Regions from separate parts of the Stutzerimonas tianxiuensis genome, predicted to be linked through region 2. Evidence: predicted binding sites of a transcription regulator. Region 2 holds the regulator's gene; each other region holds the start of a gene.
The links. The regulator sigma-54, encoded in region 2, starts transcription at its own class of promoters, with help from an activator protein. The targets are predictions, from matches to a motif close to ANTGGCATNNANNTTGCTNT.
Positions count from the first base shown of each region.

Region 1 (7,623 bases), on a different contig from region 2:
GCTCGACCGCGAGCTTGCCAATTTCCTTCTGCGCCAGCTCCTGAACGCTGGCGGTCGCCTGCTGACGCAGCATTTCCTGACCCACCGGCGTCGCCAGGCTGGCAAAGTCCTGGCTGGAGAACAACATGACCAGTTGATTGCGTAACAGGGGCATGTGTTCCTTCAATCCGTCGAGCGCTGCCTGATCGCGCGACATCAGCGCAACACTGACTTGCATGTAGCGTTGACGCCCACCGGCATTGGTGAAATTGACAATGAAAGCCGGCGCCAGCACCTCGTAGATTGCCGCCTGGCGCTGGGGCGCGGCATCTTCGCTTGCAGCCTCGTCCGCCGGCTTGTCTGCCTCACCTTTAGACATGAAGTACAAGGTAGCGCCGACCGACACCCCGACAGCCAGCAGCAATCCGAGGACGATCATGATGATCAGTTTGAGCTTGCCCTTCCCTTCGGTCGCAGCCGCAGGACTCGGGACGTCCGGAGGTCCTTGTTTCTTTGCCATGCCAAATATCCGTCATCACAAGTGTTTTCACTCGCCTCATCACGATGCGAGCAACTGCTGTGCCAAAGTATCGACTAGCGAACAGGCAGCGTAAACGATTGCCATGCTGCGTCCTCTTTTTGCAGACGAATAGTCGGAACCGCAATGAGCGCGGGCAAAAAAAACCGGGCTAGAAGCCCGGTTCCGGTCAGCCTGCGGTGGTCACGCGTAGTAATCCACCAAGCCGCGGTCGCCACCGGCACGTGCGGAGCTGATTTCCATGCTGCCTTGCACGACCTCATCTTCCCCTGCAGCCGATACACCGGCGATGCCTCGGTCTCGCGACTCGCCGCCGCTGCCGTCACCGCGCCACCCTCGGGACTGGTCAGAGACGTTTACGTCCATTGTCATCCCCTGCTGGGTGAACATATCGCGCAATCGCTGCATCTGCCCTTCCAGCGCATCGCGAACGCCAGCGTGCGGACTGAGGAAGGTTACCTGGGTCTGATCCTTGGTCATGTCGATACGGACCTCCATGCGGCCCAGCTCGGCGGGATCAAGCTGGATCTCGGCAGATTTGAGATTCTGGCTCGACAACCACATCACCCGATCCACCACCGCTTCACTCCAGCCAGACTGCTGCATCTGTACCGGTTGGCCCGGCACCATTGGCGGCTTGAGTATCTGCTGCATCTGGTTTTGCTGCGCGATCGCCTGGGTCAGGGGGTTCAGACGATTGATCGCGGCTTCGCTGGCGTTTGCGCGGCTTTCTTTGGGCGCTTCCAGTTGCTCGAGTAGCTCGGCGAAGCCTTCTTCCGGTGAGCTTTCGTCAGCCTCGTCGACCAGCTTTTCACCCAACAGGCTCGTCGAGACTGCCTCCTGGGCGTCCAACGTGGGCTCTTCGGCCGGAGCGAGGCTCGCCACTACAGGGCTCTTCTGAGCGGTGGATTGAATGTCCAGCGTCCGCTGCCCAGCCAGCACCATTTCGCCATCTGCCGGAACATCCTCTGCAACCGCTTGTGGCTGCGCCAGACCAACCAAAAACTCACTGCCCGTCAACGGCGGCTCTTCGACCACCGCTTCCGTGCTGACCTCACCCTGCCCGCCCATGCCGAACAGCAGCAACGGATCAAGCTCGGCTTCGGCGGTCGGAACGCTGTCATCGACCGTCTCGAGATTGGCCGGCAAATCGTTGCCGGTCTCGTTCGCGGCCGGCTTTTCGACGCCACTGGCCTTGTCGGTTTCCTGACTCGGCTTGTCGTCGGCGGCCTTGTTTCGGACTGGCTTCGCCGACGCACCTTGCGCCTCGGCAGGCTTGCCCTGACGCTCTTTTGCGTACACGTTAGCGAAGCTGGAGGCCTCGTCCCGACTGGATTGTGGAGCAGGCTTGGGGGATGTGCCCGCCGACTTGGCGGCGGCAGTCGGGGCCTTGATATTGAGCAACAGATCGGGGGAAACGGCCATGGATCTTTCCGCTGGGAGTGGGGACGTGTAGATGCCTAAGCAAACTCCGGGCCAGCCGGCAGGAGGTGATGAGTCAAAGGCAACTTAGCGACCCCACAGCGGATCTGCCGGTACAGGCGTTGATCAGGCAGGTCCGCTCCAACGCTGGCGTTCGGCCCGATAGAGAATGCGCACAATGGCAAATTCGCGCTCGATGCGCTCGATCAGCGCTGGCGCCTCGTCGAGCTGATCGCGCCTGGCGGTTTCTTCCATCTCGCGACAAAGTTCTGCCAGCAGCGCGGCGCCCATATTGCTGCAGCTCCCTTTGAAACTGTGCGCAGCCTGGCGCAGGCTCTCTGCTTGGCCGCTCCGGCAGGCCGCCTGTAACAGACGCAGTCGCTCTTCCGAATCGACGAGAAAAGTATCCAGCAGTACCGGGTACTCCGCTTCCATCACTTCTTGAAGGGTTCCCAGCACGCTGCTGTCGAGATGTTCGGCCACGGAGATGCTCCTGGCTGTAAACGGCGGATTATGCATGACCGACCCAGTGAAACTCCACGTTGAGCACCTTGCCATCGGGCTGCCAATAAAAGCGCTCGCTTAACTGGCGGATCATACGCAGGCCTCGCCCACCCAGCTGCTCGCTGCAGTACTGCTGATTCAGCGCACGCTGCACATCGAAGCCCGGACCACTGTCGCGGACAGTAATGCGCAGATATCCGCTGCCCCCTTCAGACTTGACGGTCAACTCAATGGACACGAACCCTTCGTCAAGCGCTTCCAGGCGTCGCTGACGCTCCCGGTAATAGCTGGCGAAGCCTTCCGCGTCGCTCTTGATCGACGAATCGAGCAACAGCACCCCATGCTCCATGGCATTGGAATAAAGCTCGCTCAACACTGTGAAAATTGTTCCTACCCGATAGCGCAAGGGTGAAATCTGCAGCAGCAGCTGCATCGTCATAGGCAAAGGGTCGGCCGTGCGCAGGCTGTCAGGCCGCAGCTCGAAGCAGGTCGTCCAGTCCCGCGGACGCAACTCCCGACTTCCTAACGGATAGACATGGGAAAGGTGGGCTGCAGTCTCCTCCGACTCGGCCAACATGCTCACTTCGACGAGGCTCAGGTCGTCAAGTATTTGACCATGAAACGCCTGCAGCGCCTCCTGAATGTCGTCAAACAGTGTCGCCGGGTTGCGGTTGGCCTCAATCACTGCAAGCAACCGCTGTTCGCCAAACAGCTGATCGTCAGCGTTGCGGCTCTCCAGCAACCCGTCTGACAACAGCAACAAGCGATCACCCATCGCCAAGGGGAGTGTCTCGAAGCTGTCATCGAATGACGACGCTTCACGCACGCCCAAGGGCAGATGCCTGGACCGCAAAGGCAACCAATCGCCGTCCGCCTTGAGCAGATAACCGTCGGGCAAACCACCGTTCCACACACGCAGGATCCCCTGCTCGAGGTTGATGTCGAGAAAGGTCGCGCAGCAAAACATTTCCACCGGCAGGATCAGTTTCAACTTGGCGTTGATATCGCGAAGGATCTGGTTGCTCGAATAGCCCTTGGCGGTCATCCCGTAAAAGGTTTCTGCCAACGGCATGGCGCCTACCGCGGCCGGCAGACCATGGCCGGTGAAGTCGCCGAGCAGCACGAACATCCGGCCGGCAGGCGCTTGAGCAGCCAGTAAAAGATCGCCATTGAACAGTGCTCGAGGAGACTGCCGGTAACGAATGTTAGGAGCGTTCAGGCAGCCGGCGTGGGCGACCTTGTCGAAAATCGCCTTGGCCGCTCGTTGCTCGTCGAGCAATTGCTGGTTGCGGCGCCCGATGAGATCGCGCTGCTCCAGGACAGTCGCCTGCAATCGCCGCAAGCGGTGCATGGCCTGGATCTTCGCTTCCAGAATGATCGGGTTGTACGGCTTGGCGATAAAGTCATCGCCGCCCGCCTCAAGACAGCGAACCAGCGCTTCGTTCTCGGTCAGCGAAGTGAGAAAGATGATCGGGACCAGTTCATTGCCAGCCAGCCGCTTGATCTGTTGTGCCGCTTCGAAGCCGTCCATCACTGGCATCAACGCATCCATCAACACCAGCTGCGGACGTTCGCGCTCGAACAGGCTGATCGCCTCGGCGCCATTGGCCGCGGTGGTCACTCGATGGCCCTGGCGGCGAACGATGGCCGCCAACAGCATGCGGTCAGCCGCACCATCCTCGGCAATGAGTATGGAGAGCCGACCAGGCATCAGGCTATTGCGAACAATTGTTCGAAGTTGGAAACCGCAAGAACTTTGCGCACATCAGGGTTGCAGTTGACCAGACGAATATCGGCTTTTTCGCTGCCGCCGTGATCACGCAGCAAGAGCAACATGCCCAGAGCAGAGCTGTCGAGATAGGTCGCGCCGTCGAGGTCGACCACATAGCGTCGGGGCGAGCTCCCGGCATTCTGATAGGCGTCCCGAAAGGCCTGGTGGGTGTTGAAATCGAAGCGCCCCTGAATCGTAATGGTCAGCTCCTGTCCATCTGCCGATAGCTGTGAACTGATGGTCATCTAGCACTCCTGTTTCGAACGAGGTCGTGACCTTTCGCCACGGCTGTCGTTATTGCTGGGTTGGTGCCGGCCCGCCGATTGGCGCCTCGTCCAACGACTGCAGCTTCAGTTCCAGCCGCACTGTTGTAAAGAAGCTGATGAAGATTTAGCACCCAAAGTCCGGCACAGCAAGCTTCAATCGGGTTTGGGCCGGCTGGACAGTCGCTGGGAAAACTCGTCCAGCAGCTTTTGCTCTCGCTTGTCCGCTGCGGTCCTCGCCTCCTGCAGGTAGCGTTCGACCAGTTTACGCAGACCGTCGAGTCGCGCTCGCCGCTGCTGCCATTGCTCGCGCAGCTTGTCGAGGTTGTTGCGGTGCCAATCCAGGCTGCGCTGCTGTTGTCCGATAGCCGACTCGAGCTGAGAGAGAAAGCGCTGGTAGTTCATCAGCCATTGGCCGGACACGCCTTGGCTGCCTTGGGCCATCCACTGCTGCTGGTAATCGGCAAAGTATTGCCGTAACTCGCCCAGTTTGGCTTCGGCCTGTGCGACTTGCGTCTGGCCTTGTCCAAACAGCTTCGCAGCCTCTCGCTCGGCACGCTCGGCCATATCGATCACCGGCGCCAGGCGCGCCGCTCGGCTGGCCGGCAAGGTTTAGCCTGCTGCCTTGGGATTGAATACGCTGGCCAGCAGCGCTTCGCTCTGGACCAGATGTTCGGCCTCGCTCAGGCCCTGCCGGAGGTAGCGAACCATCTCCGCCTGCCGGGCGATGGCGAGATCGGTTTCCGGATCACCACCAGGCACATAGGCGCCGACGCTGATCAGATCGCGGCTTTGCTGAAACCGCGACCAGAGTTGCTTGAAGCGCTGGGCATTGCGCATATGCTCGGCGCTGACTACCTGCGGCATGACCCGACTGATCGAGGCCTCGATGTCGATGGCGGGGTAATGCCCCTCCTCAGCCAAGCGGCGAGAAAGCACAAAATGGCCGTCGAGCACACCGCGCGCCGCATCGGCGATCGGGTCCTGCTGGTCGTCACCCTCGGACAAGACGGTATAGAACGCCGTGATCGAGCCACCGCCCTCTTCCGCGTTGCCGGCGCGCTCCACCAGGCTTGGCAGCTTGGCAAACACCGACGGCGGGTAACCCTTGGTCGCGGGCGGCTCGCCGATGGCCAGGGCGATCTCGCGCTGGGCCTGGGCGAAGCGGGTCAGCGAGTCCATCAACAACAGCACGTTTTTGCCTTTGTCGCGGAAGTACTCGGCGATGCGCGTGCAGTACATGGCGGCGCGCAGGCGCATCAAGGGTGCATCGTCCGCCGGCGAAGCCACCACCACCGAACGCTTGATGCTTTCTTCGGTGAGGATGTTCTCGATGAATTCCTTCACTTCCCGACCACGCTCGCCGATGAGCCCGACAACGATGATGTCGGCCTCGGTAAAGCGCGTCATCATGCCCAGCAGGACCGATTTACCAACGCCGGTGCCGGCAAAAAGGCCAAGACGCTGGCCACGGCCCACGGTGAGCAGGCCGTTGATGCTGCGGATCCCCACGTCCAGCGGGTCGCTGATGGGGTGACGTTTGAGCGGGTTGATCACCGGGCCATCCATCGGCACCCAGTCTTCGGCCTTCATCCCGCCCTTGCCGTCCAATGCACGCCCGGCTCCGTCCAGCACGCGGCCCAGCATCGAGGTTCCCATCGGCAGGCGTCCGGTGTTGGCCAGCGGCACGACGCGGGCCCCCGGTGCAATGCCAGCGAGGCTGCCCACCGGCATCAGGTAGAGTTTGCCGCCGGAAAAGCCCATGACCTCAGCCTCGACCTGGGTCGGATGGTAGCTGTCCTCGTTGATCACCAGGCAGCGGCTGCCAACAGCCGCGCGCAAACCTTCGGCTTCCAGTGTCAGCCCGACCATACGCAACAACCGACCCTCGAGGATCGGTTGGCTGGGAAGCTTGATCGCCTCGCCGTAGGTTTCGAAGCGCTTGGCGAAGCTGGTGCGCTCAAGACGCATCGGGATTGTCCAGGCCTGGATCCAGATTCAGGTGCAAGTCAGCTTCGGGTGGACTGGTGGCGTTCTCGCGCTGCTGTTCGAACAACTGCTTGATAGCCTGCCCCAGGCGGGTCTCGACGCTGGCGTCGATGCGGCTTTGCTCGGTTTCGATGCGGCAGCCGCCGGGCAGCAGATCACTGTCTTCTACGATTTTCCAGGTCTCTTCGTGGCGCTCGCGCAGCGCTTTCACCAGATCGAAATCTTGCGGGTTGATGTAGATGCGCACGTTGCTGGCGCCCATCGGCAGCAACTTGAGTGCTTCGCGCAACACTTGCCGGATCTGGCTGGAATCGATCAGCAGGTCGCGTTGAATCACTTCGCGGGCCAGCTGACTGACCAGCGTGACCATGGCGTGTTCAAGGTTTCGATCCTGGTCGGCGATGGGTTCGAGCAGCTGAGTCATCAGCTTTTCCAAACTATCCAGCTTGGGCGTAAGCGCCGCCTCGGCCTCCTGCTTGGCTTTGAGCTGACCGGCGTGAAACCCGTCCTTCTCGCCGGTGCTGAAACCTTCGTTGTACGCCTCCTGACGGATTGCCTCGAGCTCGTCGAGCGTCAGCGGTTTGACTTCCTCGACCGGCACGTCTTCGCTGCGTGACAAGTTCTCGTCGTCGATCGGCTCCTCGTCAACCTCTGGGTCTTCCGGCTCGGCACCCAGAGGGTCGAAGCTCGGCAAGGCCCAGCGATCAAACACGTTGACGTCTTTCGCACGGATTACGTCGCTGGGGTTTTCCTTGGACATACGGCTCGCTTAGACCTAGAGCATTTCTTCGCCGCCCTTGCCACCGAGCACGATTTCTCCGGCTTCGGCCATGCGACGGGCAATGGTGAGGATTTCTTTCTGGGCGCCTTCGACTTCGCTGACACGCACCGGCCCTTTGGCTTCCAGGTCGTCACGCAGCAGTTCGCCGGCACGTTTGGACATGTTCTTGAAGATCTTTTCCTTGATGGCGTCATCGGCGCCCTTGAGCGCCAGCACCAGCACGTCCGAGGATACTTCACGCAACAGCACCTGGATGCCCCGGTCGTCGACATCAGCGAGGTTGTCGAAGACGAACATCAGGTCCTCGATCTGCGACGAGAGGTCCTCGTCCACATCGCGAATGGCGTCCATCAGCTGGCCTTCGACCGAGCTGTCG
Region 1 covers NZ_JBPVWS010000002.1:66,622-74,244, reverse strand. The annotation lists gene fliL (flagellar basal body-associated protein FliL) at 1-499, opposite strand, end outside; gene ACSSNI_RS02950 (flagellar hook-length control protein FliK) at 701-1,942, opposite strand; gene ACSSNI_RS02945 (Hpt domain-containing protein) at 2,066-2,374, opposite strand; gene ACSSNI_RS02940 (fused response regulator/phosphatase) at 2,451-4,154, opposite strand; gene ACSSNI_RS02935 (STAS domain-containing protein) at 4,154-4,459, opposite strand; gene fliJ (flagellar export protein FliJ) at 4,634-5,086, opposite strand; gene fliI (flagellar protein export ATPase FliI) at 5,090-6,448, opposite strand; gene fliH (flagellar assembly protein FliH) at 6,438-7,226, opposite strand; gene fliG (flagellar motor switch protein FliG) at 7,242-7,623, opposite strand, start outside.
Region 1: a site for sigma-54 is predicted at 1,979-1,998, ahead of ACSSNI_RS02950 (flagellar hook-length control protein FliK). Genes of this name have one in related genera too.

Region 2 (7,623 bases):
GGCACCGACTTCATCGACCACTGTCAGCCTGGTACTGGGTGACGCGCTGGCAATCGCGCTATTGGAAGCACGCGGTTTCACCGCCGAGGACTTCGCTTTTTCACACCCGGGCGGCGCATTGGGCAGACGCCTTCTGCTGAAAGTTGAGCACGTGATGCATGCTGGTGATCGTCTACCTCTGATCAGCCGCGGCACATCGCTGCGCGAAGCCTTGTTGGAAATGACTCAAAAAGGCCTCGGCATGACGGCGGTTGTGGAGGCAGACGGCCGCCTGGCCGGAATCTTCACCGATGGCGACCTACGCCGCACGTTGGACAAGGGCATCGACGTTCGCCAGGCAAGCATCGATCAGGTCATGACGCTTCACGGCAAGACAGCGCATGCCGACATGCTTGCCGCCGAAGCATTGAAAATCATGGAAGACAACAAGATCAACGCGCTGGTGGTGGTTGACGAAAACGACCGGCCAATCGGTGCGCTGAACATGCACGATCTATTGCGCGCAGGGGTGATGTAAGTGAACGATCTGCTACGACGTGCCCGCGACATTCGCCTGGCCATATTTGATGTGGACGGCGTGCTAACCGACGGCAAGCTGTACTTTCTTGTCGACGGCAGCGAATTCAAGACGTTCAATACCCTGGACGGCCACGGCATCAAGATGCTGATCAACTCCGGCGTACGCACCGCGATCATCAGCGGCCGCAAGACGCCTGTGGTTGAGCGCCGAGCGCAAAACCTGGGCATTCAGCACCTGTATCAGGGCCGTGAAGACAAGCTGGTGGCGCTCGACGAATTGCTCGGCGAACTCGGTCTCGACTACGCTGAAGTCGCCTACTTGGGCGATGACCTGCCTGACCTGCCGGTAATGCGCCGGGTAGGCCTTGGCATGGCGGTCGCCAGTGCCGATGCGTTCGTTCGCCAGCACGCCCACGGCGTGACAGCCGCTCGTGGTGGCGAGGGCGCGGCGCGAGAGTTCTGCGAACTGATCATGCGCGCCCAGGGCAATCTCGACGCGGCTCAGGCCGCTTACCTCTAGAGGCAACCATGCTAAGCAGGCTCCGCTTCCCCGCCATTCTGCTGCTGATCGCACTGCTTCTGGTCGCGATCGGCTACTGGAACGTTCGCCCTGAGAGCTTTATGCAGGAGGCGCCGATAACCGAGGGCATAGCGTCGCCCATTGACTTCTACGTCACCAATTCACGCACAGTCCAATACCAGCCGGACGGCAAGCGTAACTATGAGCTGACTGCGGAAAAGGTGGAGCATATCAAGGCCAGCGATGTCAGTTTACTGACCCGCCCGAACCTGCGCTCATTTCGCGGTTCCGGGCTGCCGTGGCAGGTCACCAGTGAACGCGGCGAGGTCGGCCCGCAAGGCAAGGAAGTCGAATTGATCGATAACGTCAAGGTCGAACGCAACGATGCCAAGGGGCGCCCGACCATCATCACTACCAGCCGGATGACCGTCCTTCCCGAGAAGGATTATGCCGAGACCCGGCAACCCGTTAGAATCGTCGCCGCAAACGGTGTGACGACCGCTACGGGCATGAAAGCGTATCTAGACGAAGGCAGGATGCTCCTGCTATCCAACGTAAGAGGCCAGCATGAGCTGCGTTAAGACCCTCCCCCTCCTGATCGGTTTAGGCATTTTTCTACTTGGCGCGAACGCCCACGCACTTCCCGAGGATCGCAACCAGCCTATCCGTGTTCAGGCCGATACCGCTGAGCTGGACGACCGGCAAGGCGTAGCCGTGTACCGCGGCGACGTGGTCATCACCCAGGGAACAATGAAGATCACAGGCGACACTGTGACCATCACTCAGAACCAGAATGGCGATGTCGAGGTGTTCACCTCCATCGGCAAACCTGCCTACTACGAACAGAAGCCAGCTGCAGACAAGGAGATCGTCAAGGCTTACGGCCTGACGATTCAGTATTTTGCCGCGAACGAACGCATCGTCCTGATCGACCAGGCCAAGGTCGTTCAGGAAGGCAATACCTTCGAAGGCGAGAAGATCGTCTATGACACCCAGCGACAGATCGTCAATGCTGGTCGCGCCACCAATACTGATGTCACCACACCCCGCCCACGCGTGGACATGGTCATCCAGCCTCGCAAGAAAGAGCCGGCAACGGAGCAGCCCGAGTAATGGCGATTCTCAAGGCCCAGCATTTGGCGAAGAGCTACAAGAGCCGTCAGGTCGTACGTGATGTCAGCCTGTCCATCGAAAGCGGACAGATCGTCGGACTGCTGGGGCCTAACGGCGCCGGCAAAACCACTTGCTTCTACATGATCGTGGGATTGGTCAAAGCCGATCAGGGCCGTGTACTGATCGACGACCAGGATGTGACGCACCTCCCCATGCATGGCCGTGCACGCGCGGGCATTGGTTACCTACCGCAGGAAGCATCGATCTTTCGCAAGCTTTCGGTCTCCGACAACATCATGGCCATCCTGGAGACGCGCAAGGACCTTGACCGCAACGGCCGCCAACAGGCGCTGGAAGGTCTGCTGCAGGAATTTCACATCCATCACATCCGCGACAGTCTCGGCATGAGCCTATCGGGTGGCGAACGGCGCCGCGTTGAAATTGCCCGCGCGCTGGCCACGGCGCCCAAGTTCATCCTGCTCGATGAACCCTTTGCCGGCGTTGACCCTATTTCGGTCGGCGACATCAAGCAGATCATCCATCATCTCAAGGCCAAGGGCATCGGCGTCCTAATCACCGATCACAACGTCCGCGAAACTCTGGATATCTGTGAAACCGCCTATATCGTGAATGACGGCCAGTTGATCGCCGAGGGCGATGCAGAGACCATCCTCGCCAACCAACTGGTGAAGGAAGTCTATCTGGGACACGAATTCCGACTTTGATAGCGGTTTTTTCTGCTCTACGCACCTACAGGGCTAGGCAAAGGCTTCGTTGCCAGGCATATAATTTGCTTACATCGGCGCGCGGCGCCAGCGAAATCGGAACAGGCGCGGTTGCGCCGGCAAACAAGGTTCGAAGTCCTCTGCCATGAAACCATCGCTAGTCCTGAAGATGGGCCAGCAGCTGACGATGACACCGCAGCTGCAACAAGCCATACGATTGCTCCAGCTATCCACACTCGATCTTCAGCAGGAGATTCAGGAGGCGCTGGATTCCAACCCCATGCTCGAGCGCGAAGAAGACGGAGAAGATTTCGATAACTCCGACCCGATGGCCGAGTCGATCGAAAAGAAAAGCGAAAGCCCGACGACCGACTCGCCCGAGCACAGCGAGCCCGACAATCATTACGAGGAGCCCATCAACACGGTGGAGAACCTCGAGGACGGCGATTGGGCCGACCGTATCCCCAACGAGCTTCCAGTCGACACCGCCTGGGAAGACATCTACCAGACCAGCGCCAGCAGCCTGCCGAGCAACGACGATGATGAATGGGATTTCACTACCCGCACATCATCAGGGGAAAGCCTGCAAAGCCACTTGCTCTGGCAGCTCAACCTCGCACCGATGAGCGACACCGACCGTCTCATAGCAGCCACCCTGATCGACTGCATCAACCCCCAGGGTTATCTCGACGAAACGCTCGAGGAAGTCCTCGAGTCGTTTGACCCGGAACTTGGAATCGAACTCGATGAGGTCGAAGTGGTGCTACGCCGCATCCAGCAGTTCGAGCCCGCCGGCATCGGCGCGCGCGACTTGCGCGAATGCCTGCTGCTGCAGCTTCGCCAGCTCCCCGAGCGTACCGAGTGGCTAAGCGAAGCGGTGCGCTTGGTCAGCGATCACCTGGATATTCTTGGCGTGCGTGACTACAGCCTGCTGATGCGTCGCATGAAGCTCAAAGAAGACGAGCTGCGCCAGATCATCGACTTGATCCAGAGCCTCAATCCGCGCCCGGGCTCGCAGATCGAAGCCGGAGAGCCTGAGTATGTCGTGCCTGACGTAATCGTGCGCAAGCACAATGGCCGCTGGTTGGTCGAACTGAATCAGGAGGCGATGCCGCGCCTGCGGGTGAACGCTCAGTATGCCGGGTTCGTCAAACGTGCCGACTCGAGCGCCGACAACACCTTCATGCGCAACCAGCTTCAAGAAGCCCGCTGGTTCATCAAAAGCCTGCTCAGCCGCAACGAAACGCTGATGAAAGTGGCCACCCAAATCGTCGAACACCAGCGTGGCTTTTTCGAACATGGCGACGAAGCCATGAAACCACTGGTGTTGCACGATATCGCCGAAGCGGTGGGCATGCATGAGTCGACGATCTCACGGGTCACCACGCAGAAGTTCATGCACACGCCCCGCGGCATCTACGAACTCAAATACTTCTTCTCGAGCCATGTGAGCACTGCTGAAGGCGGCGAGTGCTCATCCACCGCCATTCGCGCAATCATCAAGAAACTGGTAGCCGCGGAAAACCAGAAAAAGCCATTGAGCGACAGCAAGATCGCTGGTCTACTGGAAGCACAAGGGATTCAAGTTGCGCGCCGCACCGTAGCCAAGTACCGCGAGTCACTCGGGATCGCACCCTCAAGCGAGCGCAAGCGGTTGATGTAACACCAGGCGACCTGGTGGATTTGTTCCGGCGACGGGTGTTCAGCCCGTCAATTCGCACGTGGCAATAGGAGATGCAGTATGCAAGTCAACATCACTGGCCTTCACCTTGAAATCACTGAAGCCCTGCGTGACTACGTCGAGGAGAAATTCGAGCGGATAGAACGCCATTTCGACCGCATCATTGCCGTACAAGTCATCCTTCAAGTCGAAAAGCTCAGGCAAAAGGCCGAGGCCACGCTGCACGTAGCGGGGCGAGAGGTCGTTGCCAATGCCGAGCATGAGGATATGTACGCAGCCATCGACTTGCTTGCCGACAAACTCGATCGGCAATTGATCAAACATAAAGAAAAGCAGCTCGACCACCATCAGGGCGCCCTGGCTCGCTGACCCATCATGATCCGTATTGAAAACATACTGACCCCCGGACGCGCCCTGGTTAGCGTTCCGGGCGGCAGCAAAAAGCGTGTCCTGGAACAGATTGCCAAGGTTCTCGGCGCGGACCTGCCCGATATCGACAGCCAAGCGATTTTCGAAAGCTTCATCGCCCGGGAAAAACTTGGCTCCACCGGCTTCGGCAACGGCATCGCGATACCGCACTGCCGTATGCCTGGCTGCACATCACCGCTCAGTGCAGTGCTGAAGCTCGATACACCGGTGGACTTCGACGCCATCGACGGCGCGCCTGTCGACCTCTTGTTTGTATTGTTGGTGCCGGAGGCAGCCACCGACGAACATCTCGAGCTACTCCGTCAGATTGCAAGCATGCTGGACCGCGAGGAAGTTCGTGACCGGCTACGCCGCGCCACGACGGGTCATGAGCTGTACCAGGCCGTGGTCGACATCCAGAACGGTCACTAGGGCGCAGCAACCCACCATCGCCCAACGCTGAGTGAGGAAAGAGACGTGCCCCCTATCTGCCTGCACACCACCTGCTGCGGCTACGCGCAGCAAATCACTCGTGGCCGAGCCCGGCCCTTCGGCGCTGCTCGATGCGCCTGATCATCGTCAGTGGGCGCTCTGGATCCGGCAAGAGCACTGCCCTGAACGTACTTGAGGACAATGGTTTCTACTGCATCGACAACCTGCCCGCTGGCCTTCTTCCAGAGCTGGCGGAAAGGGCCCTGTTGCACACAGAGTTGCTGCAGCCCCAAGTCGCAGTGTCGATCGACGCGCGCAACCTGCCGAGTCAGCTGAAACGTTTCCCCGAGCTGCTCGAGGACGTCCGTGCCCGCTACATCCAATGCGATGTGCTTTATCTAGATGCGGCGGACGAGACGCTGCTGAAACGCTTTTCAGAGACGCGTCGGCGGCATCCGCTGACCAATCAGAACCGCTCCCTAGCCGAAGCTATCCGTGACGAAGAATTGCTTCTAGCGCCCATCATCGATCATGCCGACCTGAAGATCGACACCACACACCTGAATCTCTATCAGCTACGAGACACGCTAAAGCTGCGCCTGCTGAACAAGCCTGAACCGGGTACCGCTTTTCTCTTCGAGTCCTTCGGTTTCAAGCGAGGCATGCCTGTCGATGCCGATTTGGTGTTTGATGTGCGCTGTTTGCCTAACCCTTACTGGAAAGCCGATCTGCGCGATTTTTCCGGACTGGACCAGCCCGTGATCGACTATCTCTCCGGGCAGGCGGACGTAGAGGAAATGTTTCAGGACATCCTTGCCTACCTGAGCAAATGGCTTCCGCGCTTCGCTGCCAGCAACCGCGCCTATGTCACTGTCGCCATTGGCTGTACCGGTGGGCACCACCGTTCGGTGTATCTGGCCGAGCGGCTGGGCCAAGCGCTGCGCGAACCTCTGAAGAACGTCCAGGTCCGGCATCGCGACCTGGCTTAGGAACCCACATGCCTTCGTGCGAAGTTACCATCATCAACAAGCTTGGCCTGCATGCCCGAGCGGCAGCGAAGTTCGTCGGAGTTGCCAATCAGTTTCCCTGTGACATTCGGGTCGGTCGCAGCCCTGCAAGCAGGGTGGACGGCAAAAGCATCATGGCAGTCATGATGCTTGCCGCCAGCAAAGGCACCACGCTGCACCTGCACACCCAGGGCGACCAGGAGCACGAGGCGCTTGCAGCGATGATCGCCTTGATCGAAGACTATTTCGAGGAAGGTGAATAACGCTGCTAGCGCGGCCGCTATTTCGGGCCAGATACCTGCCGGCATCTCCTAGTTATTACCTTGTTGCTCTGCATGCCGCTTGCAGCTAATTGCTACTGCCCCGCCACCTTCATTCGCTCGATCAATACCGACCCGGTGTGAATGCTACTGCGCCGTTCAACATCACAACCCACCGCAACGATCTGGCGGAACATGTCTCGCAGGTTGCCCGCAATGGTGACTTCCTGCACAGGAAACTGGATTTCGCCGTTCTCAACCCAGAAGCCGCCAGCACCACGCGAATAGTCCCCGGTCACCAGATTCAAGCCCTGCCCCATCAGCTCGGTGACCAACAACCCGCGGCCCATACGGCGGATAAGCTCAGCCTGGTCCTCGTTACCCTGGGTAACGAACAGGTTATGCACCCCGCCCGCATTGGCGGTGCTGGGCATGCCCAGCTTGCGGCCTGAATAGGTGCCCAGCACATAGGAGACCAGCTGGCCATTTTCGACAAACGGCTTGGCATAGGTCGCCAAGCCATCGCTGTCATATGCCGAGCTGGCCAGACCACGAGGCAGAAGCGGTCGCTCGTCCAGATTGAGCCATTCAGGAAACAGCGTCTGCCCCAGCGAGCCTTCCAGATAGGACGATTGCCGATAGAGATTGCCTCCAGAAATCGCCGCAAGAAAGTGCCCGAACAGCCCCGTAGCAAGCTCCGCAGAAAACAGCACCGGCACATCGCAGGTCGGTACGGGACGCGCGCCCAAGCGGCGAACGGCGCGCTCGGCAGCACGCCGGCCAATCGACTCCGCCGAGGCCAAGTCACCTGCTACGCGGGAGACGTCGTAGTGATAGTCCCGCTGCATCTGCCCATCGGACTCGGCGATCATCACGCAGCTGAGGCTGTGACGCGAGCTGCAGTAAGCCCCTATGAAGCCATTGCTATTGCCATAACCGCGGCAGCCCTGATGCGTGC
Region 2 covers NZ_JBPVWS010000005.1:14,879-22,501, forward strand. The annotation lists gene ACSSNI_RS08165 (KpsF/GutQ family sugar-phosphate isomerase) at 1-517, shown strand, start outside; gene ACSSNI_RS08170 (KdsC family phosphatase) at 518-1,039, shown strand; gene lptC (LPS export ABC transporter periplasmic protein LptC) at 1,048-1,620, shown strand; gene lptA (lipopolysaccharide transport periplasmic protein LptA) at 1,607-2,152, shown strand; gene lptB (LPS export ABC transporter ATP-binding protein) at 2,152-2,877, shown strand; gene ACSSNI_RS08190 (RNA polymerase factor sigma-54) at 3,023-4,540, shown strand; gene hpf (ribosome hibernation-promoting factor, HPF/YfiA family) at 4,619-4,927, shown strand; gene ptsN (PTS IIA-like nitrogen regulatory protein PtsN) at 4,934-5,398, shown strand; gene rapZ (RNase adapter RapZ) at 5,530-6,387, shown strand; gene ACSSNI_RS08210 (HPr family phosphocarrier protein) at 6,396-6,668, shown strand; gene pmbA (metalloprotease PmbA) at 6,761-7,623, opposite strand, start outside.

Region 3 (7,623 bases), on a different contig from region 2:
CCGAGGTGCAGCAACGCGGGCCAATTTTCGTAATCAATGGCGTTGGTACGCTCATCGATTCGCGGCACGTTGGTGAGCAAACCCGCCTCGGTAAACGCCCTCGACAGCAAGAAGGAGCGTGGCTGTTTGTGCTCGGCGAGCCGCTGATCCGCCTCGAGCAGTTGTTCCAGCGCATCCGGCTCTGGAATCACGTCATCGTCCATCATCCAGACGAAGTCAGCTCCTTGCTGATACGCGATGCGAAACCCGGCACTGAAACCACCTGATGCACCGGTGTTCCGGGACAGTACATAGACCTTGAGATTGGCGATGTCTGACTCGAGCAGCATCTCCTCGGTCCCATCGTTGCTGGCATTGTCGACCACGATGATGGCGTCGCAGGGGCGGCTCTGGGCACCGATCCCATCCAGACAACGCTTAAGCAAATCCTTGCGTTTATAAGACAGTACGACAGCGTAAATCTTATCCATTGGTGCGCTCAGCAACTTGAGTAGGAGGTAACAACCTGGCAGGGGTGAGCTGCGGTGCGTAGCAGCCTTGAGCCACGACGCTCAGCTCTGACCCAGGAAGACGAACGGGGTTCAGTGAATTGCAACAAGATATGGCCAGCTGTACGACAACCCATACGGCGCACGTTGAAGACTGTGGAAGACGCGCTTATGTACCGGCATTGCTGGCGCTCGGCACGGCGCGCGGTTGCTCAGCCAGATCATCGGCGGGTCAATCGAAGCGGCCCGTGACGGGCTGATTTGACGATCTGTCCGACAGGTCGATTGGCGGCCCGAACTCGCCGCGCCTACCCGGTTCAGATGAATAAGTCACTAAAACGGAGAAGCAGAATGAAGAGACCTCTATCAGCGCTGATCAGCTTGGCGTTTGCTCTGCCTGCGCTCGCTCAGGAGCCTCTAGTCGTTACCCGTTTGAACGGCATGAACCTCGAAGTCGAGGAGCTTGGAGTGCCGCAGGCATCCTCGGATGACGTTGATTTGCGCGGTGTTCCAGCGATCAAGGTGACCAACCACAGTCGGGAAGTCGCGTCGTGCCAGTTCCACGCTCTGCCCGAAGAAACCGTGATGACGGCGTCGCCGGCGATGTCGATCAGCCCAAACGAACAGGCCGTGGCGAGGGTGCCCGGCAAATATTCCAGTGGTGGCCCCATCGCGTTGCTGGTGTGCCAGCCCGAGGGCGCCTAGGTGCGTTGAGCGCGCACCAGCACAGACCGCCTGCCGGAACGGGCGCCACAACCGCCAACCTTCCGAAGATGCAGATCAGGAGACCGCTATGAACAGATCCCATTTGATGTCACTGGCGTTGACCGCATTACTGGCAAGCGCCGCCCAGCCAGCCCTGGCGCAGTGGCCAGCCGGCACGCCGAAGGACGATACCGGTTCACGTCCGAGCCCAATGGGCACGCCCGCGCCGATGGAGAAGCTCGAAACTCACCGCAACGAGCAGGGACAGATCGTGACCGAGGATGGCCGTGTCGTTAAGGGTCTGCCGGAGAATGACAGCGTGCCCAACCGCAACATGCATCGCACCGAGCAGGAAACCGTGACAGAGGACCCGGCGCACTACTCCGCCACACCGGGAGAAATCGAATAGCGTCCTAGGTCTGGACACGCTGTTCGTTGCGGCCGACCGATCTCGCCAATACCGCGGCATCACGCCGGGTGGTCCAACCACCCGGCCCAACCCGAAAAAGCGCCCCGCGCTGCAATCACATGATCGTTTAGCTAGTTGTCCGCTGAGCGTCCGGGCATTACCACCCCTTCTCTTTCTGGCGCGGCGGGCAGCGACAGCGCTGGACGCTCCCCCTCACACCGGCATAGCCGTGTGTCGGTAGCCGGCGCTTTTCCAGAACTCTGCATGCTCACTGGTTACGAAATTAATGTCAGCGCCATCCTCTGGTGATGACTACCCAGAATTTGCAGAGGAGAAGCAGCATGAACACCAAATGGCAGAAAACGATCGGCGGTCTCGCTATAGCGGCGGCCCTTGCGGGCGGCTCGGCCATGACCTACGCCGCAGAGATGGACTACAACACCTGGGATGCCGACAAATCAGGCTCTGTGGACTACAACGAATGGGGCACCCGCTTCGATAACGATGGCATGTTTTCACGCTGGGACTCGGACAGAGATGGAGTCCTGACCAATGAGGAGTACGGTCAAGGCGTCTACAACACCTACGACCGCGACAAGAGCGGCGACTGGAACGAAGACGAGTACAACCGGTTCCGCGATGATTCTGACAACGAAGGCTGGCTCGACCTCTGACATCGTTGTTCAAGCCTCCATCGTGGTGTAGCCGCTCTCTCTCGGGGCGGCTGCACCAAACCTCCATCCCACCTCTCGCGAGAGAGCGGGCGGCTCGGCTAACGATTGAACGTCCAGCGCGCAACAGGCTCCCACGTTGATCTGCTGATCGACTCAAGGGAGAACCTCGATGACTCAACAATCGCAACACAACCGCAGCATTCGCCTCGCTTCGCGCCCGCACGGTGCGCCCACGTCGGACAATTTCCGTATGGAATCCGGCACGGTACCGAGCCCTGACAATGGGCAGCTGTTGCTGCGTACGGTCTATCTCTCGCTCGATCCCTATATGCGCGGCCGCATGAGTGCAGGGCCATCCTATGCGCCCCCTATGGAAGTGGGCGATGTGATGGTTGGCGGCACGGTTTGCCGGGTCGTCGAGTCACGTCATCCCGACTACCAGGAAGGTGACTGGGTACTCAGTGGCAATGGCTGGCAGGACTATGCGTTGTCCGATGGACAAGGGCTGATCAAGCTCGCCCCTGATATGGCGCATCCTTCCCACGCCCTTGGTGTACTGGGCATGCCGGGCTTCACCGCTTACATGGGCCTGCTCGACATCGGCCAGCCCAAGGCTGGGGAAACCCTGGTGGTCGCAGCAGCCACCGGGCCCGTTGGGGCAACGGTCGGGCAGATCGGCAAGCTGAAAGGCTGCCGCGTGGTCGGTATCGCTGGCGGCGCTGAAAAATGCCGGCATGCGGTCGAAACGCTTGGCTTCGATGCCTGTATCGATCACCGGGCCAGCGACTTCCCACAACAACTGGCCCAACACTGCCCGGACGGTATTGACGTCTATTTCGAGAACGTCGGCGGCAAGGTATTCGATGCAGTGCTGCCGCTGCTCAATACCAGCGCACGGGTGCCGGTCTGCGGAGTAGTCGCGCAGTACAACAGCACCGATCTGCCGGATGGGCCGGATCGCTTGCCATTGTTGCTCGACACCCTTCTGAAGAAGCGCATGCGCATGCAGGGCTTCATCATCTTCAACGACTACGGCCACCGCTACGACGAGTTCGCCCGTGAAATGGGCGCCTGGTATGCGGAAGGCAAGATCAAATACCGCGAGCAGATCGTCCAGGGGCTGGAAAATGCGCCCGAGGCATTTATCGGCCTCCTCGAAGGCAAGAATTTCGGAAAGCTGGTGGTGCAGGTCGGCGACGCGTGATCCCGTTCGGCATTTGCACACCTACAGCGGCACGTTGCCCCGTAGGCTGAAGGGACGCGTCGCCTTGCTCACCCAGCGGCAGAAATGCATACGCCAGGCGCTTGCCTGGCGTATGCACCGCCTCGTTTTCGAGCACACTCGCTCCTGCACGGAATACTTGCTCGCGGGTACCTGCTGTATGAGCGAGCTTGCTGGCGAAGCTTTTGATGCTTGATATGTAAGCTGTAGCGCCCCGCACTTGGTGTCCGCCACTTTGCTCACAAGCGAGGCTCAGCCCTGCCCCAGCCCGGCCGACATTTCACAGCGCCGCGCGTCTCTGGCCTGCTGCAAATGGGGCGGACGGACGCCGGGAATAGGGTTGGCCAGGCGAATCTTCAGGAATTCGGTGACATCCGCATTGAGCCCACGCCCGCCTCCGTACGGGAAGTTGTTGTCATTGGTCACCAGCAAGGTGCGCGAATCCAGCGGCAACACGCTTTCAATGGTCACGTAGGGAAAGCTGAACGAGCGTTGGCCATCGCCGTTCAGGTCGTCAGGGTCAGCCAGCTGCATCAGGTCGACCAGCTCGGTTTTGTGCACTGTCCCGCCACTGGCGACGCCGCGCGTATCGATCAGGTAGATCTTCTTGAACGGCGTGCCGCCGGTGGCCGTCGCGCCGTTGCGCTCGATGACCAGAAAGCGCGTCTCGTCGATGGCCGTCATGTCGCCGATGGCGTGTTCGGGCGCTTGCAGATGATAGAAGAACCGGTTGCCGGTGTAACGCTCCTGGTCGATATCGAACTCGTTGATACGCAGTGTTCCGGTCGGATCGCCGTCAACGGTCTTCTCCAGCAACGCGTACAAACGGTCACCGCGCGGGTTGATCGCCATGCCTTCGAAACCGCCCGACCCGGCCAGGTTGGCAGCCGCACGCCTCGCCACCACGTCCTTGTGCTGCGGTGCGTAAACGCCGGGCAATGAAATGGCGCTGCGCATGACGGTACCGGACGCATCGGTCTTGATCAGGTAGGGGCCGAACTCATCGCCAAACCACATCGCGCAATGCTTGTCGCGGCGAACTGACTCGACGTCAAGGTCCGCGCCCGTCAGCAGGCGACCGAAGTCGATTGCACTGACTACGCGTGGCTTGGAGCCGTCGTTGTAATAGAAACGATAGTCGGCCTGGATCGGCAGCTCGAGCTTCTGGTTAACGTCATTGAGCGTCAGCCGAGACGGATGAGAGAAACGCGCCAGTGGCGCACCACTCAGGTAGTCGCTTGCGCTGACCTTGCCACTGCCGCCGCTGACCGTGCGGAAATCAGGCCGCACGCTATACAGGCGCAGCAAGGTGTCGGCAGAGTTCGTTTGCCCACCGAAGCCGTTGTCGGTCATGAAGATGAAGCTGTTTTCATCTGCTCCCGGCAGCACGGCGGAGAAACCCTGGACCGGCTGGCGGTCTTTATACGGCGGCGCGAAGGTCCCGTAGGGATTGGCGCTAGCCATCTGACCCGACGTCGGGCCATCGGACAAGGTATCGGCAGGCATCATGGCCCAACCCACCAGGGTATTGCTGGCGGCCATGGCGGGGGCGGAAATCGCAGCGACAAGCGCCACGACCAGCGGCTTCGAGATACGCATGGGGCAGTGTCTCCATCCGGGTCGGAGCCGGCGCCGTGCGATATGCGCGGCACTCTGGCACCGGAGAATCACCTTAAAAAGTCACTGTGTCAGGAATATGGCTATAGCTGAAAAATAGCCAAACGGTCGGCGGCACCCAAAAAAACACGGATCATCAGCCACTCAACATCCGCTCAGCCCGTCCTGTCGGTGCCGCGCACTACGCAGTGACATGGGTGTGCTACTTAAGCCGCGCTCGCGCTTAAAGCGCGAGGCGTCAGCAATGCAAAGCCCACAGTGCAACTGTGATCGTCGTCGCCGGCGTCTGGAGCCGAGCGCTGATGAACCGAGGCATCAACGGCGCCTGACCTGGACCAAAGGTCCACCACCGGCTTGATAATGCCCTCAAATGGGGACCCTCAGGCGTTGCCGCACCATTGCAGCTCATGCAGACGCCCCATTTGGCTCTATGGCCCTGTGACAGCGGCGCTAATCACACGTCTCAACGCCCCACTTACTTAAGGGTTCTGCCCCACCCAACGGTGATCGGGCTGGAATGGCACGCAACCTGCTATGGCCTATGCAACGCCTGCCGATTGATTCGGCAGTGCATCCCGGGGTCAGCGTAGACCCTCAGCCGTAAGCGGCACGGGACGGGTGCAGCGGGCAACGTCGCTCGAACATCACCCCACAACTCAAATTCCAGGCAAAGGCGCCTGGAGCTGCTCGACAGCTCCAGGCGCCTTTTTTGTTTTTGTACGACGACACCGCACGCGGTGTCGACGGAGGAACCGGTCATGAACGCAATCGTCACCCCGCTCAAAAGTGAAACGCTGGTCGTCATCGGCAACGGGATGGTGGGTCACCACTGCGTGGAGCAGCTGGTCGAGCGCGGCGCGCTGGGCCAGTACCAGATTCATGTGTATGGCGAAGAGCGCCAGCGCGCCTATGACCGCGTTCATCTCTCCGAGTACTTCGGGGGTCGCGATGCCGACTCCCTGGCCATGTGCGAAGCCGACTACTACGCCACTCACGGCGTGCACATCCACCTCGGCGTGCAGGTGCTGGAAATCGACCGCGAGCGCAAGGAAGTGGTCACCGCCGAAGGCCGCCAGGCTTACGACAAGCTGATTCTGGCCACCGGGTCCTACCCGTTCGTACCGCCGATTCCGGGTGCCGAAGGCAACTCACGCCTGGTCTACCGCACCCTCGATGATCTGGACGCCATCCGTGCTGCGGCCAGCAATGCCAAGCGCGGCGTCGTGGTCGGTGGCGGTCTGCTCGGTCTGGAAGCCGCTAACGCGCTCAAGTCGCTCGGCCTCGAAGCCCATGTCGTCGAGTTCGCGCCGCGCCTGATGCCCGTTCAGCTGGACGAGGAAGGCGGCGCCGCACTCAAGGCCCGCATCGAGGCGCTGGGCGTTGGCGTGCATCTGTCCCGCGCCACGCAGGAAATCGTCATCGGCGAAGAATACGCCTACCGGATGAACTTCCAGGACGGTGCTGATGGTAGAAGTGAGTATCTGGAAACGGACCTGATCGTCTTCTCAGCCGGTATCCGCCCGCAGGATGCCCTGGGCCGCAGCGCCGAGCTGGACATCGCGCCGCGCGGCGGTGTGGTGATCGACACCGACTACCGCACCAGCGATCCCTCGATCTTTGCCATCGGTGAGTGTGCGTCCTGGAACGGTATGGTCTTCGGCCTGGTCGCGCCCGGCTACACCATGGCACGTAACCTGGCAGCCCTGCTCTGCGGCGAACGGCACCAGCCGTTCAGCGGCGCTGACATGTCGACCAAGCTCAAGCTGCTCGGCGTCGATGTCGGTTCCATTGGCGACGCCCATGCCGCCACGCCTGGCGCCAAGAGCTACCGTTTTATCGATGAGGCCAATGCCAGTTACCGCCGTCTGGTGCTGTCGGAGGACGGCAAACGCGTCATCGGTGCCGTGCTGATCGGCGACAACAGCTACTACGACACCCTGCTGCAATACGCGCAGAACGGCATCAAGCTCCCGGCCGACCCGTCCAGCCTGATCCTGCCGCTGTCCGATGGCGCACCGACGCTGGGCGCGGACGCCCTTCCCGACATCGCGACGATCTGCTCCTGCCATAACGTCACCAAGGGCGCAGTGTGCTGTCAGGTCGACGCCGGCATCACCGACCTCGGCGAACTCAAGGCCGCAACCAAGGCCGGTACCGGCTGCGGCGGTTGCAGTGCCCTGCTCAAGCAGGTCTTCGAACATGAGCTGACCGCACGCGGCGTCGAAGTCGACAATAGCCTGTGCGAGCACTTCGCCCACACCCGCCAGGAGCTGTACGGGATCGTTCGCGTCGAAGGGATCATCAGCTTCGATGAACTGCTCGCCAAACACGGCCGCGGCCACACCGGCTGCGACATCTGCAAACCAGCCGTGGGTTCGATCCTCGCGTCCTGCTGGAACCAGCCGATTACCGACCCAGGGCTGATTCCGCTGCAGGACACCAACGACACCTTCATGGCGAACATGCAGAAGAACGGCACCTACTCGGTGGTGCCGCGCATTGCCGGCG
Region 3 covers NZ_JBPVWS010000002.1:516,309-523,931, reverse strand. The annotation lists gene rfbD (dTDP-4-dehydrorhamnose reductase) at 1-470, opposite strand, end outside; gene ACSSNI_RS05085 (hypothetical protein) at 840-1,193, shown strand; gene ACSSNI_RS05080 (hypothetical protein) at 1,282-1,602, shown strand; gene ACSSNI_RS05075 (penta-EF hand family protein) at 1,944-2,276, shown strand; gene ACSSNI_RS05070 (NADP-dependent oxidoreductase) at 2,446-3,480, shown strand; gene ACSSNI_RS05065 (esterase-like activity of phytase family protein) at 3,751-5,097, opposite strand; gene nirB (nitrite reductase large subunit NirB) at 5,874-7,623, shown strand, end outside.
Region 3: a site for sigma-54 is predicted at 5,632-5,651, ahead of nirB (nitrite reductase large subunit NirB). Genes of this name have one in related genera too.

Region 4 (7,623 bases), on a different contig from region 2:
TGCAAGACTCGGGCCGCTGCGGCGCCATCTTCTTCGGCAGTACGCATCATCTTCACGTGCAGCTCGAATTGCCGGGACAGCGCGAGCATCGAAGTCATCTCGGCAACGGCGTTGACGTTGCTCGCTTCAAGGAAGCCTGAGGTCACGCGAACCGCGGCGTCAGCCTCGACTGGCTGGCCATCCTTCATGCGGATAAGACCGTCGGTGCCCTTCTCCAACTGCTTGGGATCAGGATTGACCAGTTTCAAACGATCGACCGTAACCACCACATTTGGATCTTCACCGAGCGCGCGGATACTGATCGAGCCGTCAGCTCCGATCTCCACTTTCTCTTCTGGCGGCACTGCGATCGGCCCGGCATTGCCGAGCACCGGCAAACCGTCGCCGGTTCTGAGCATGCCAAGCGTGTCGATATTCAAGCTGCCGGTACGGGCATAGGCCTCGCTGCCATCCGGCGCTTGCACGGCTATCCAGCCATCTCCCTCAACCGCTACGTCCAGGTCCCGACCGGTCTCTTGCAAGGTGCCGGAACTGAAGTCCGTGCCTGGACGCTCGGTCATGGCGTAAACACGTGCCGGAAAGCTGTCTCCGAACACTTGCATCGAGCGCGCTTGCTCGAAGTCCCGCCGGAAGCCCGTGGTCGAGATGTTTGCCAGGTTGTTGGCATGTGCCTGCTGAGCACGAGCGTTTTGGCTCGCCCCCGTCATGGCCACATAGAGCATCTTGTCCATCGAACCTCCCTACGCAAATTGACGCTAACTGAACTGATATCAGCTACAAAGCAAGCGCTATGCCAAGCGACCAAGGCCTTATTAAGCTATTGAAATACATAGAATTACCGGATAAAAAAAAGGCCCCGAAGGACCTTTTGAAAACGGAGCGGCAGTTTCCCGCCACCCCGCGCAGTGCCTGGTAGCAATCAACGGAGGTTGATTATCGTCTGGGTAATCGCGCTTTCGGTTTCGATCGTCTTGGCGTTGGCCTGGTAATTACGCTGCGCCACGATCAAGTTGACCAGCTGGTCTGAGAGTTCAACGTTGGAGTCTTCAAGAGCGCCAGCCTGCAACGAACCGAGGGTGCCACTGCCAGGCGGGTTGCGCACTGGCTCACCTGATTCGAAAGACTGGACCCACTGCGTCTTACCGACTGGCGTGAGCCCCTGAACGTTGGCGAAGTTGGCCAGGATGATCTGACCCTGCACTTTGGACTGGCCATTGGTGTAGCGGGCGAAGATCGCGCCAGTTTCGCTGATCTCAAGGCCCGCCAACTCACCGGTCGTATATCCGTCCTGGCTGACACTGTTGACGGCGAAGGCGCTTGCATACTGGGTAGACCCGCGCATATCGATCGATACGTCGAGACCGCCTGCCGGTGCAGCATTGTTAAGCGCCCAGGTACCATCGGTATTCTTGACTGCAGGCTGCCAGCCGGCCACAGGGGTAACCCCTCCGGTCGGAGTGAGCAACGCTCCGGACGGAGTAAAGGTCAACTGAGTAGAGCTAGGCGTTGTTGCGACAATGGGGTCCGCATCAGCTGGCTGCTGAGGATTACGACCGTCGATGAGCACATGCATCGTCCATGTGTTCGGCGTGTCGTTAGGTGGAGTCGCGCCATCAGTCGGGGTTTTCACAAAGTACTGCGTCATCACGTGCGCGTTACCTTGCTGGTCATAAATGTTGGTCGAGGTGGACGAGTTATAGCTCAGCGGGTCAGCCGGGTTGAACGGGGTGTTCACCGGCTGGACGTTGGTCGAGTTCAGGTTGAATCCCTGGACTACTTTAGTAGTGGCCTTGGGTTCCTGACTGGCCGTCTGAATCTTCAAATTGCTAACTTGCCCCGTCTGGATATTACCGCTGTCGTCAACCGAATAGCCCTGGAGGTTATAGCCGAAATTGTCGACCAGATTGCCTTCTTTGTCCGTGCCGAAATAGCCGGCGCGGGTGTAGCTCAGCGCACCGTTGTTGCTGACCTGAAAAAAGCCATTGCCGTTGATGGCGAGGTCCAGCGCGTTCTGGGTGTAGTTGATGTTGCCCTGGTTGAACTGCTGCGACACGTTCGCAAGAAGCACCCCACTGCCTTGAGGGTTTTTGCCAGTACCAAGGACCGACGATGCGTAGACGTCCGCAAACTCTGCACGAGACTGTTTGAAGCCCGCAGTCCCAGCGTTGGCGATGTTGTTACCCGTGACATTGAGGTCTTTGCTGGCGGCACGCATGCCGCTAAGGCCGATATTGAACGACATGAATTGCTCCTGTTACCGGACGTGCCGGCAGTTACTGACCGATAACCTGGACTTGAGACAGCCCAATGCTGCCGACACCGGCTAGATTGAGCTGAAGCTCACCACCGTTTTGCCCAAGCGTGACGCTGTCTACGTTGGCAGGGAGCAAGGTATAAAGGCCCTTGGTCTCGCCCTGGTAGGTCGCTTGTGCTTCGAATCGATAGGTGCCGGGCGGCATGGTTTTGCCGCCCGAGTCCTTGCCATCCCACATGAATGAGACGTTTCCAGCTTGCTGCTGACCCATGTTGATTCGATTGACCACCGTGCCCGCGCTGTCGTAAACGTTGACCGCTACGTTGCTGCTGGTTGTGGGGAGAACGATGCTGGCCTTGAAGGTTTCGCTGGTATCTACGACTGCTTTGTCGGTCGGCACGATGACTTTGCGGCCGACCAGCGAAGAGGCTTGCAGCGCTTGGGATGACTGATAGCCGGACAGCATGGTTTCCATGCTTGAGTTCAGTTTTTCGACACCCTCAACGGTGCTGAACTGCGCGAGCTGGGCAATGAACTCGCCGTTTTCCTGTGGCTCCAGCGGGTTCTGGTTGTTCAGCTGGGTCACCAGCAGCTCCAGAAACTCATTCTTGCCAAGGTCGTTGCTTTTAACTTCGCGATCTTTGATCTGGTATTGGTCCAGTACCGAGCCGGTACCGCCGACGCCGCCTGTCGTGCTCATGGCAATCTCTCGTTAGGGTTACTGGCCCAGGGTCAGAACTTTCTGCAGCATGGTTTTGGCTGTATTCATCAATTCGGCATTGGTCTGGAACGAACGACTGGCAGAAATCATGTCGGCCATTTCTTCCACCACATTGACGTTTGGGTAGTACACGTAGCCCTCGGTGTTCGCCGCAGGATGGTTGGGCTCATAGCGAGCTTGCAGCTCGCTCTGGTCTTCCACGACACCAAGCACCTGTACGCCTGCGCCCGCCTGATCCTGTTCGGCGAACAACGACTCGTTCGGTGAACCGTTAGCCTGTTGCAGCATGGTCGCGAACACCGGGTGACGTGCACGGTAGGTTTGGTCAACGCTGGATGAGACTGTTTCGGCGTTAGCGATGTTGCTGGAAATGGTATTCAGGCGAGTGCTTTGGGCACTCATGCCGCTGCCGGCGATGTTAAAGACGCTGCTGAGGGACATGATTTTCGCTCCTTTTATTCGCCGCGCAGGGCGCTCATCAGCCCCCGAAACTTACTGTTGAGCAAGGTAAAGCTTGCCTGGAAGTCGATGGCATTCTCGGCGTAAGCCGCCTGTTCAACCTGAGCATCTACTGTGTTCTGATCGAGCGACGCATGCGCAGGGGTGCGGAAGCGCAAGCCAGGATCGGCAATTTCCATCCCTTCGGCAGCGATATGTTTGCTGCTGGTCACGGCCACGCCGAATCCGCCCTGATTCTTGCTGTTCTGCGCAGCAAGAACCGAGCTGAAATCCAGATCACGCGCCTTGTAATTGGGGGTGTCAGCGTTGGCAATGTTGTTGGCCAGCACTTCGGCGCGCTGAGCGCGAAAGCCGAGCGCCTTCTCGTGGATGCCAAGTGCCTTTTCGAAACTGATGCTCATGATCTGGCCCTCTGCCGGATACAAGTCTGCTTAGCAAACCACCAGCAAAGCCCATGCCATTTATGCAACAAGCTGATCTATAAGGATTTTTTCTAGAAAGGCTTGGGTTGCGCGTCAAAAGCGGCAAAGCGTGACCATGCTTTTGCCGCTTAGTCAGCCCGAAGCGACAGATTCCTGCCGCCTGTCCGGCAAAGATTAAGGCTACTTGGCCTTATAGATGATGCCTGGGCTGCACTGGACCATTTGATACAGCTCGGGAAGGCCGTTCAGCGCTTCGGATGCTCCCAGAAACAGGTATCCGCCTGGCTTCAGCGTTGCGTGAATCCGCTTGAGGATGTCTTTCTTAACATCGGCGGAGAAATAGATAAGGACGTTGCGGCAGAACACCACGTCGAACTTGCCGAGCACCGCATAGCTGTCGAGCAGGTTTTGCACACGAAATTCGACGCGACTGCGGACTGCCGGCTTGACTACCCAGCGGCCCGGGCTTTTCACATCGAAATAACGCTGCAGACGCTCGCTGGACAACCCGCGAGCAATGGCGAGACTGTCGTATTCGGCCGCTTTGGATGCCGCAAGCATGGCCCCGGACAATTCAGTGGCCACTATCTGTATGGCCGTTTTCGGCTGGCTAGGGCTGCTGCGTTCGTACTCATCGATGGTCATCGAAAGCGAGTAAGGCTCCTGCCCCGACGAACAAGCGGCAGACCAGATACGCAAGCGCTGACCTGGGGAGCCTTTCAAAAGCTCAGGCAGAACCCGGCTCCGCAGCACCTCGAACGGATAGGTATCCCGAAACCAGAGTGTTTCGTTGGTCGTCATCGCATCCACGACCTGCTCGCGCAGGCCGCTGCGCGGCTGAGCCTGGATCTTCCTGACCAAGTCACCGAGGCTCTTGAGGCCCTGCTGCTCCATCAGCTTGTTTAACCGGCTCGACACCAGGTACTGCTTGTTGCTACCCAGTAGGATGCCGCAGGTCTTCTCGAGAAAGACGCGAAACTGATCGAAATCGGGATCAACAGACACTAATACTGCCCACCAGTCGAATTGAGAGGACGAGGCCTCATTTCTTATCCGTTGTCCGGATCCGCTCTATGACCCGATTGGCCAGATCATCCGCCTGAAACTTGGCAAGGAAATCGTCCGCACCGACCCGCTTGACCATGCTCTGATTGAACACCCCGGAAAGCGAAGTATGCAGGAGAATGTGCATGTCGCGCATCGCGGGATCCTGACGCACTTCGGTCGTCAGTGTATAGCCATCCATTTCTGGCATTTCGATATCGGAAATCATCATCACGAACTCGTCAGACGGCTTCTTGCCTTCCGCCACCAGCTTTCGCAAATAGGTCAGCGCCTGCCTTCCGTCGTTGTGCGCAACGACTTCGATCCCCAGATTCTGTAGACAACGCATGATCTGCTTTCTCGCGACAGACGAGTCGTCGACAATCAACACTCGACTGGTGGACGCCTTATTACTGGTCGCCTCATCTGCAATGCTGACCGAGAGCACCTCAGACACTGGCGCCACTTCGGCTAGCACTTTTTCAACGTCGATAATCTCGACCATCTGCTGATCCACATGGGTCACTGCAGTCAAATAATGGTCGTGCCCCACGCCTTTAGGCGGGGGAAGGATATCTTCCCAATTCATGTTGACTATCCGCTCCACCGAGCGGACAAGGAAACCGAGCACCTTCGTGTTGTACTCAACGATGATGGCAAAGCTGTTTGGCAAGTCCTGTAATACGGGTTTGCCAGTGGCAGCGGATAGATCAAGGATGGAAAGCGTACTTCCCCGAATGTTCGCTACCCCTCTTACAACAGGGCTCGACCGAGGCATGACCGTAAGCCGCGGGCACTGCAGCACCTCTTTGACCTTGAATACGTTGATGCCATAGAGCTGCTTGTCGTCCAGTCTGAACAACAACAGCTCCAAACGGTTCTGCCCCACTAGCTGGGTACGCTGGTTAACCGAATCCAATACACCGGCCATGCCAGTTTCCTCTTGTGTGTGAGATGGGTAGGCAGACATCTGTAGCTCAGACAATCTGGCGCGCAGTGCACTGCTTTGACAACGGAGTTGCTGACCCGCCTTGCCTGCCTCGGCCATTCCCAAATTACCGGCAAACGGCACGCCCCTTGCTTCGAGCAAGCCATGAACAGACAGACGACTTTTTTCCGGCATCCATGCAAGGCGCTTTGCCAACTGGGCCTGTTGGCAACTCTATGCCTGCTGAACCAGCTGGCTGTTTCAGCGAGCTTCACGCGCCCTGAACAGCTTATCGACGCGACCCGCGCTTTTCTTGAGCGTGAAGTCACTGACTATTTACAGAGTAGCCAAATCAAGGCGCGCCATGAGATTGAACTGAACAGGCTCGACCCGCGCCTGCGCCTGGCGGCTTGCGATCAAGCATTGACGACCAGACTCGAAAGCCCGGCACAACCCGTTGGTCGCACTACCGTGCGGGTTAGCTGCGAAGGCACATCACCCTGGTCCGTTTTCGTCCCCGCTCAGGTACATTTGTTCCGCGAAGTGATCGTAGCCAGACGGCCCTTGGCCCGTGAAAGCGTCGTCGAGCTCGCTGACGTCTCCCTTGCCGAGCGCGACGTCGGCTTGTTGACCCAGGGCTACCTGACATCGTTCGATCAAGTGCTGGGCAATAAAATCACCCGCAGCGCCCTACCCGATCAGGTATTACCACCAACTTACTTATCCGCGGCTGAAATAGTCCGAAAGGGTGATCAGGTGGTAATCAGCGCGAAAAACTCTACGATAAATGTAAGAATGCCAGGTGAGGCCCTTACCAACGGCGCACTTGGCAGTCAGATCCGAGTCAAAAACCAACGATCCGGACGAACTATCAAAGCTCGCGTCACTGGCCCCGGGCAGGTTGAAGTGGCGATGTGAGGACGAGGCGCTGCGGCGTCAGGTCTTAGCATGAAAAAAGACTAAAGTTTCATGAGGATTTGCCGAAAAGCAGGCAAGCGTCCTGACTTATTCGAGGTTTCGATCATGGTTATCGATTTCAACCGGCCTAACAGCGCCGTCAATTCTTCAAGCAATACGCGGAGCAATAGCGTCCAAAACACAGAGCGACCAACCGCGCAGCAGGCTCCTGCTGAAGAAGTGAAGACCACCGGTAACAGCTCCGTATCGGGAGAAAGCGTTCAGCTGAGCCCCGAAGCCCAGCGTCTTCAGCAGACAACCGAAAAGCTGAGTCAGCAGCCCGCTGTTGATCAGGAGCGTGTCGCCCAGATCAAACAAGCAATCGCCGATGGCAGCTATCAAGTCGACAGCCAGCGAGTAGCTTCGAAGCTGCTGTCATTCGAAAGCCAGCGCTGAGCTGGGCATCAATGCGAGCAGGCGTGAGTGCAACAGAGGCCACTATGCTAGATTCCGAATTGCTCCAGCAGCTGACTGACGATATCGGCACCGCCCGAACACTACTCGAGCTCACCGATGCAGAATACCTGGCACTCGCTGAGCGAAATCTCGCGGGATTGGAGCAGCTGCTCACGCAAAAGCAAGCACTGTTAGCACTTCTGGGCCAACACGGCACGCTACGCAGCCAGGCATTGGCTAAGGCGCAGCTAAGCGCCGACCGGAATGGCCTAGCGAAGGTTGCCGCAGGCTCGGCTATAGGCAATGAGATCCTTATCCAGGCGGAACAGCTGGAGGGCATTCTCGAAGACTGCCGCAAAGCCAATGAACGCAACGGCAAACTTATCCGCGCCAACCAGAGCGCCGTTGGCACAATGTTGCAGGTATTGCAGGGCACCACCAC
Region 4 covers NZ_JBPVWS010000002.1:182,192-189,814, reverse strand. The annotation lists gene flgF (flagellar basal-body rod protein FlgF) at 1-731, opposite strand, end outside; gene flgE (flagellar hook protein FlgE) at 920-2,242, opposite strand; gene flgD (flagellar hook assembly protein FlgD) at 2,274-2,954, opposite strand; gene flgC (flagellar basal body rod protein FlgC) at 2,973-3,416, opposite strand; gene flgB (flagellar basal body rod protein FlgB) at 3,431-3,835, opposite strand; gene cheR (protein-glutamate O-methyltransferase CheR) at 4,037-4,861, opposite strand; gene ACSSNI_RS03595 (chemotaxis protein CheV) at 4,899-5,831, opposite strand; gene flgA (flagellar basal body P-ring formation chaperone FlgA) at 5,994-6,746, shown strand; gene flgM (flagellar biosynthesis anti-sigma factor FlgM) at 6,852-7,181, shown strand; gene ACSSNI_RS03580 (flagella synthesis protein FlgN) at 7,226-7,623, shown strand, end outside.
Region 4: a site for sigma-54 is predicted at 5,965-5,984, ahead of flgA (flagellar basal body P-ring formation chaperone FlgA). Genes of this name have one in related genera too.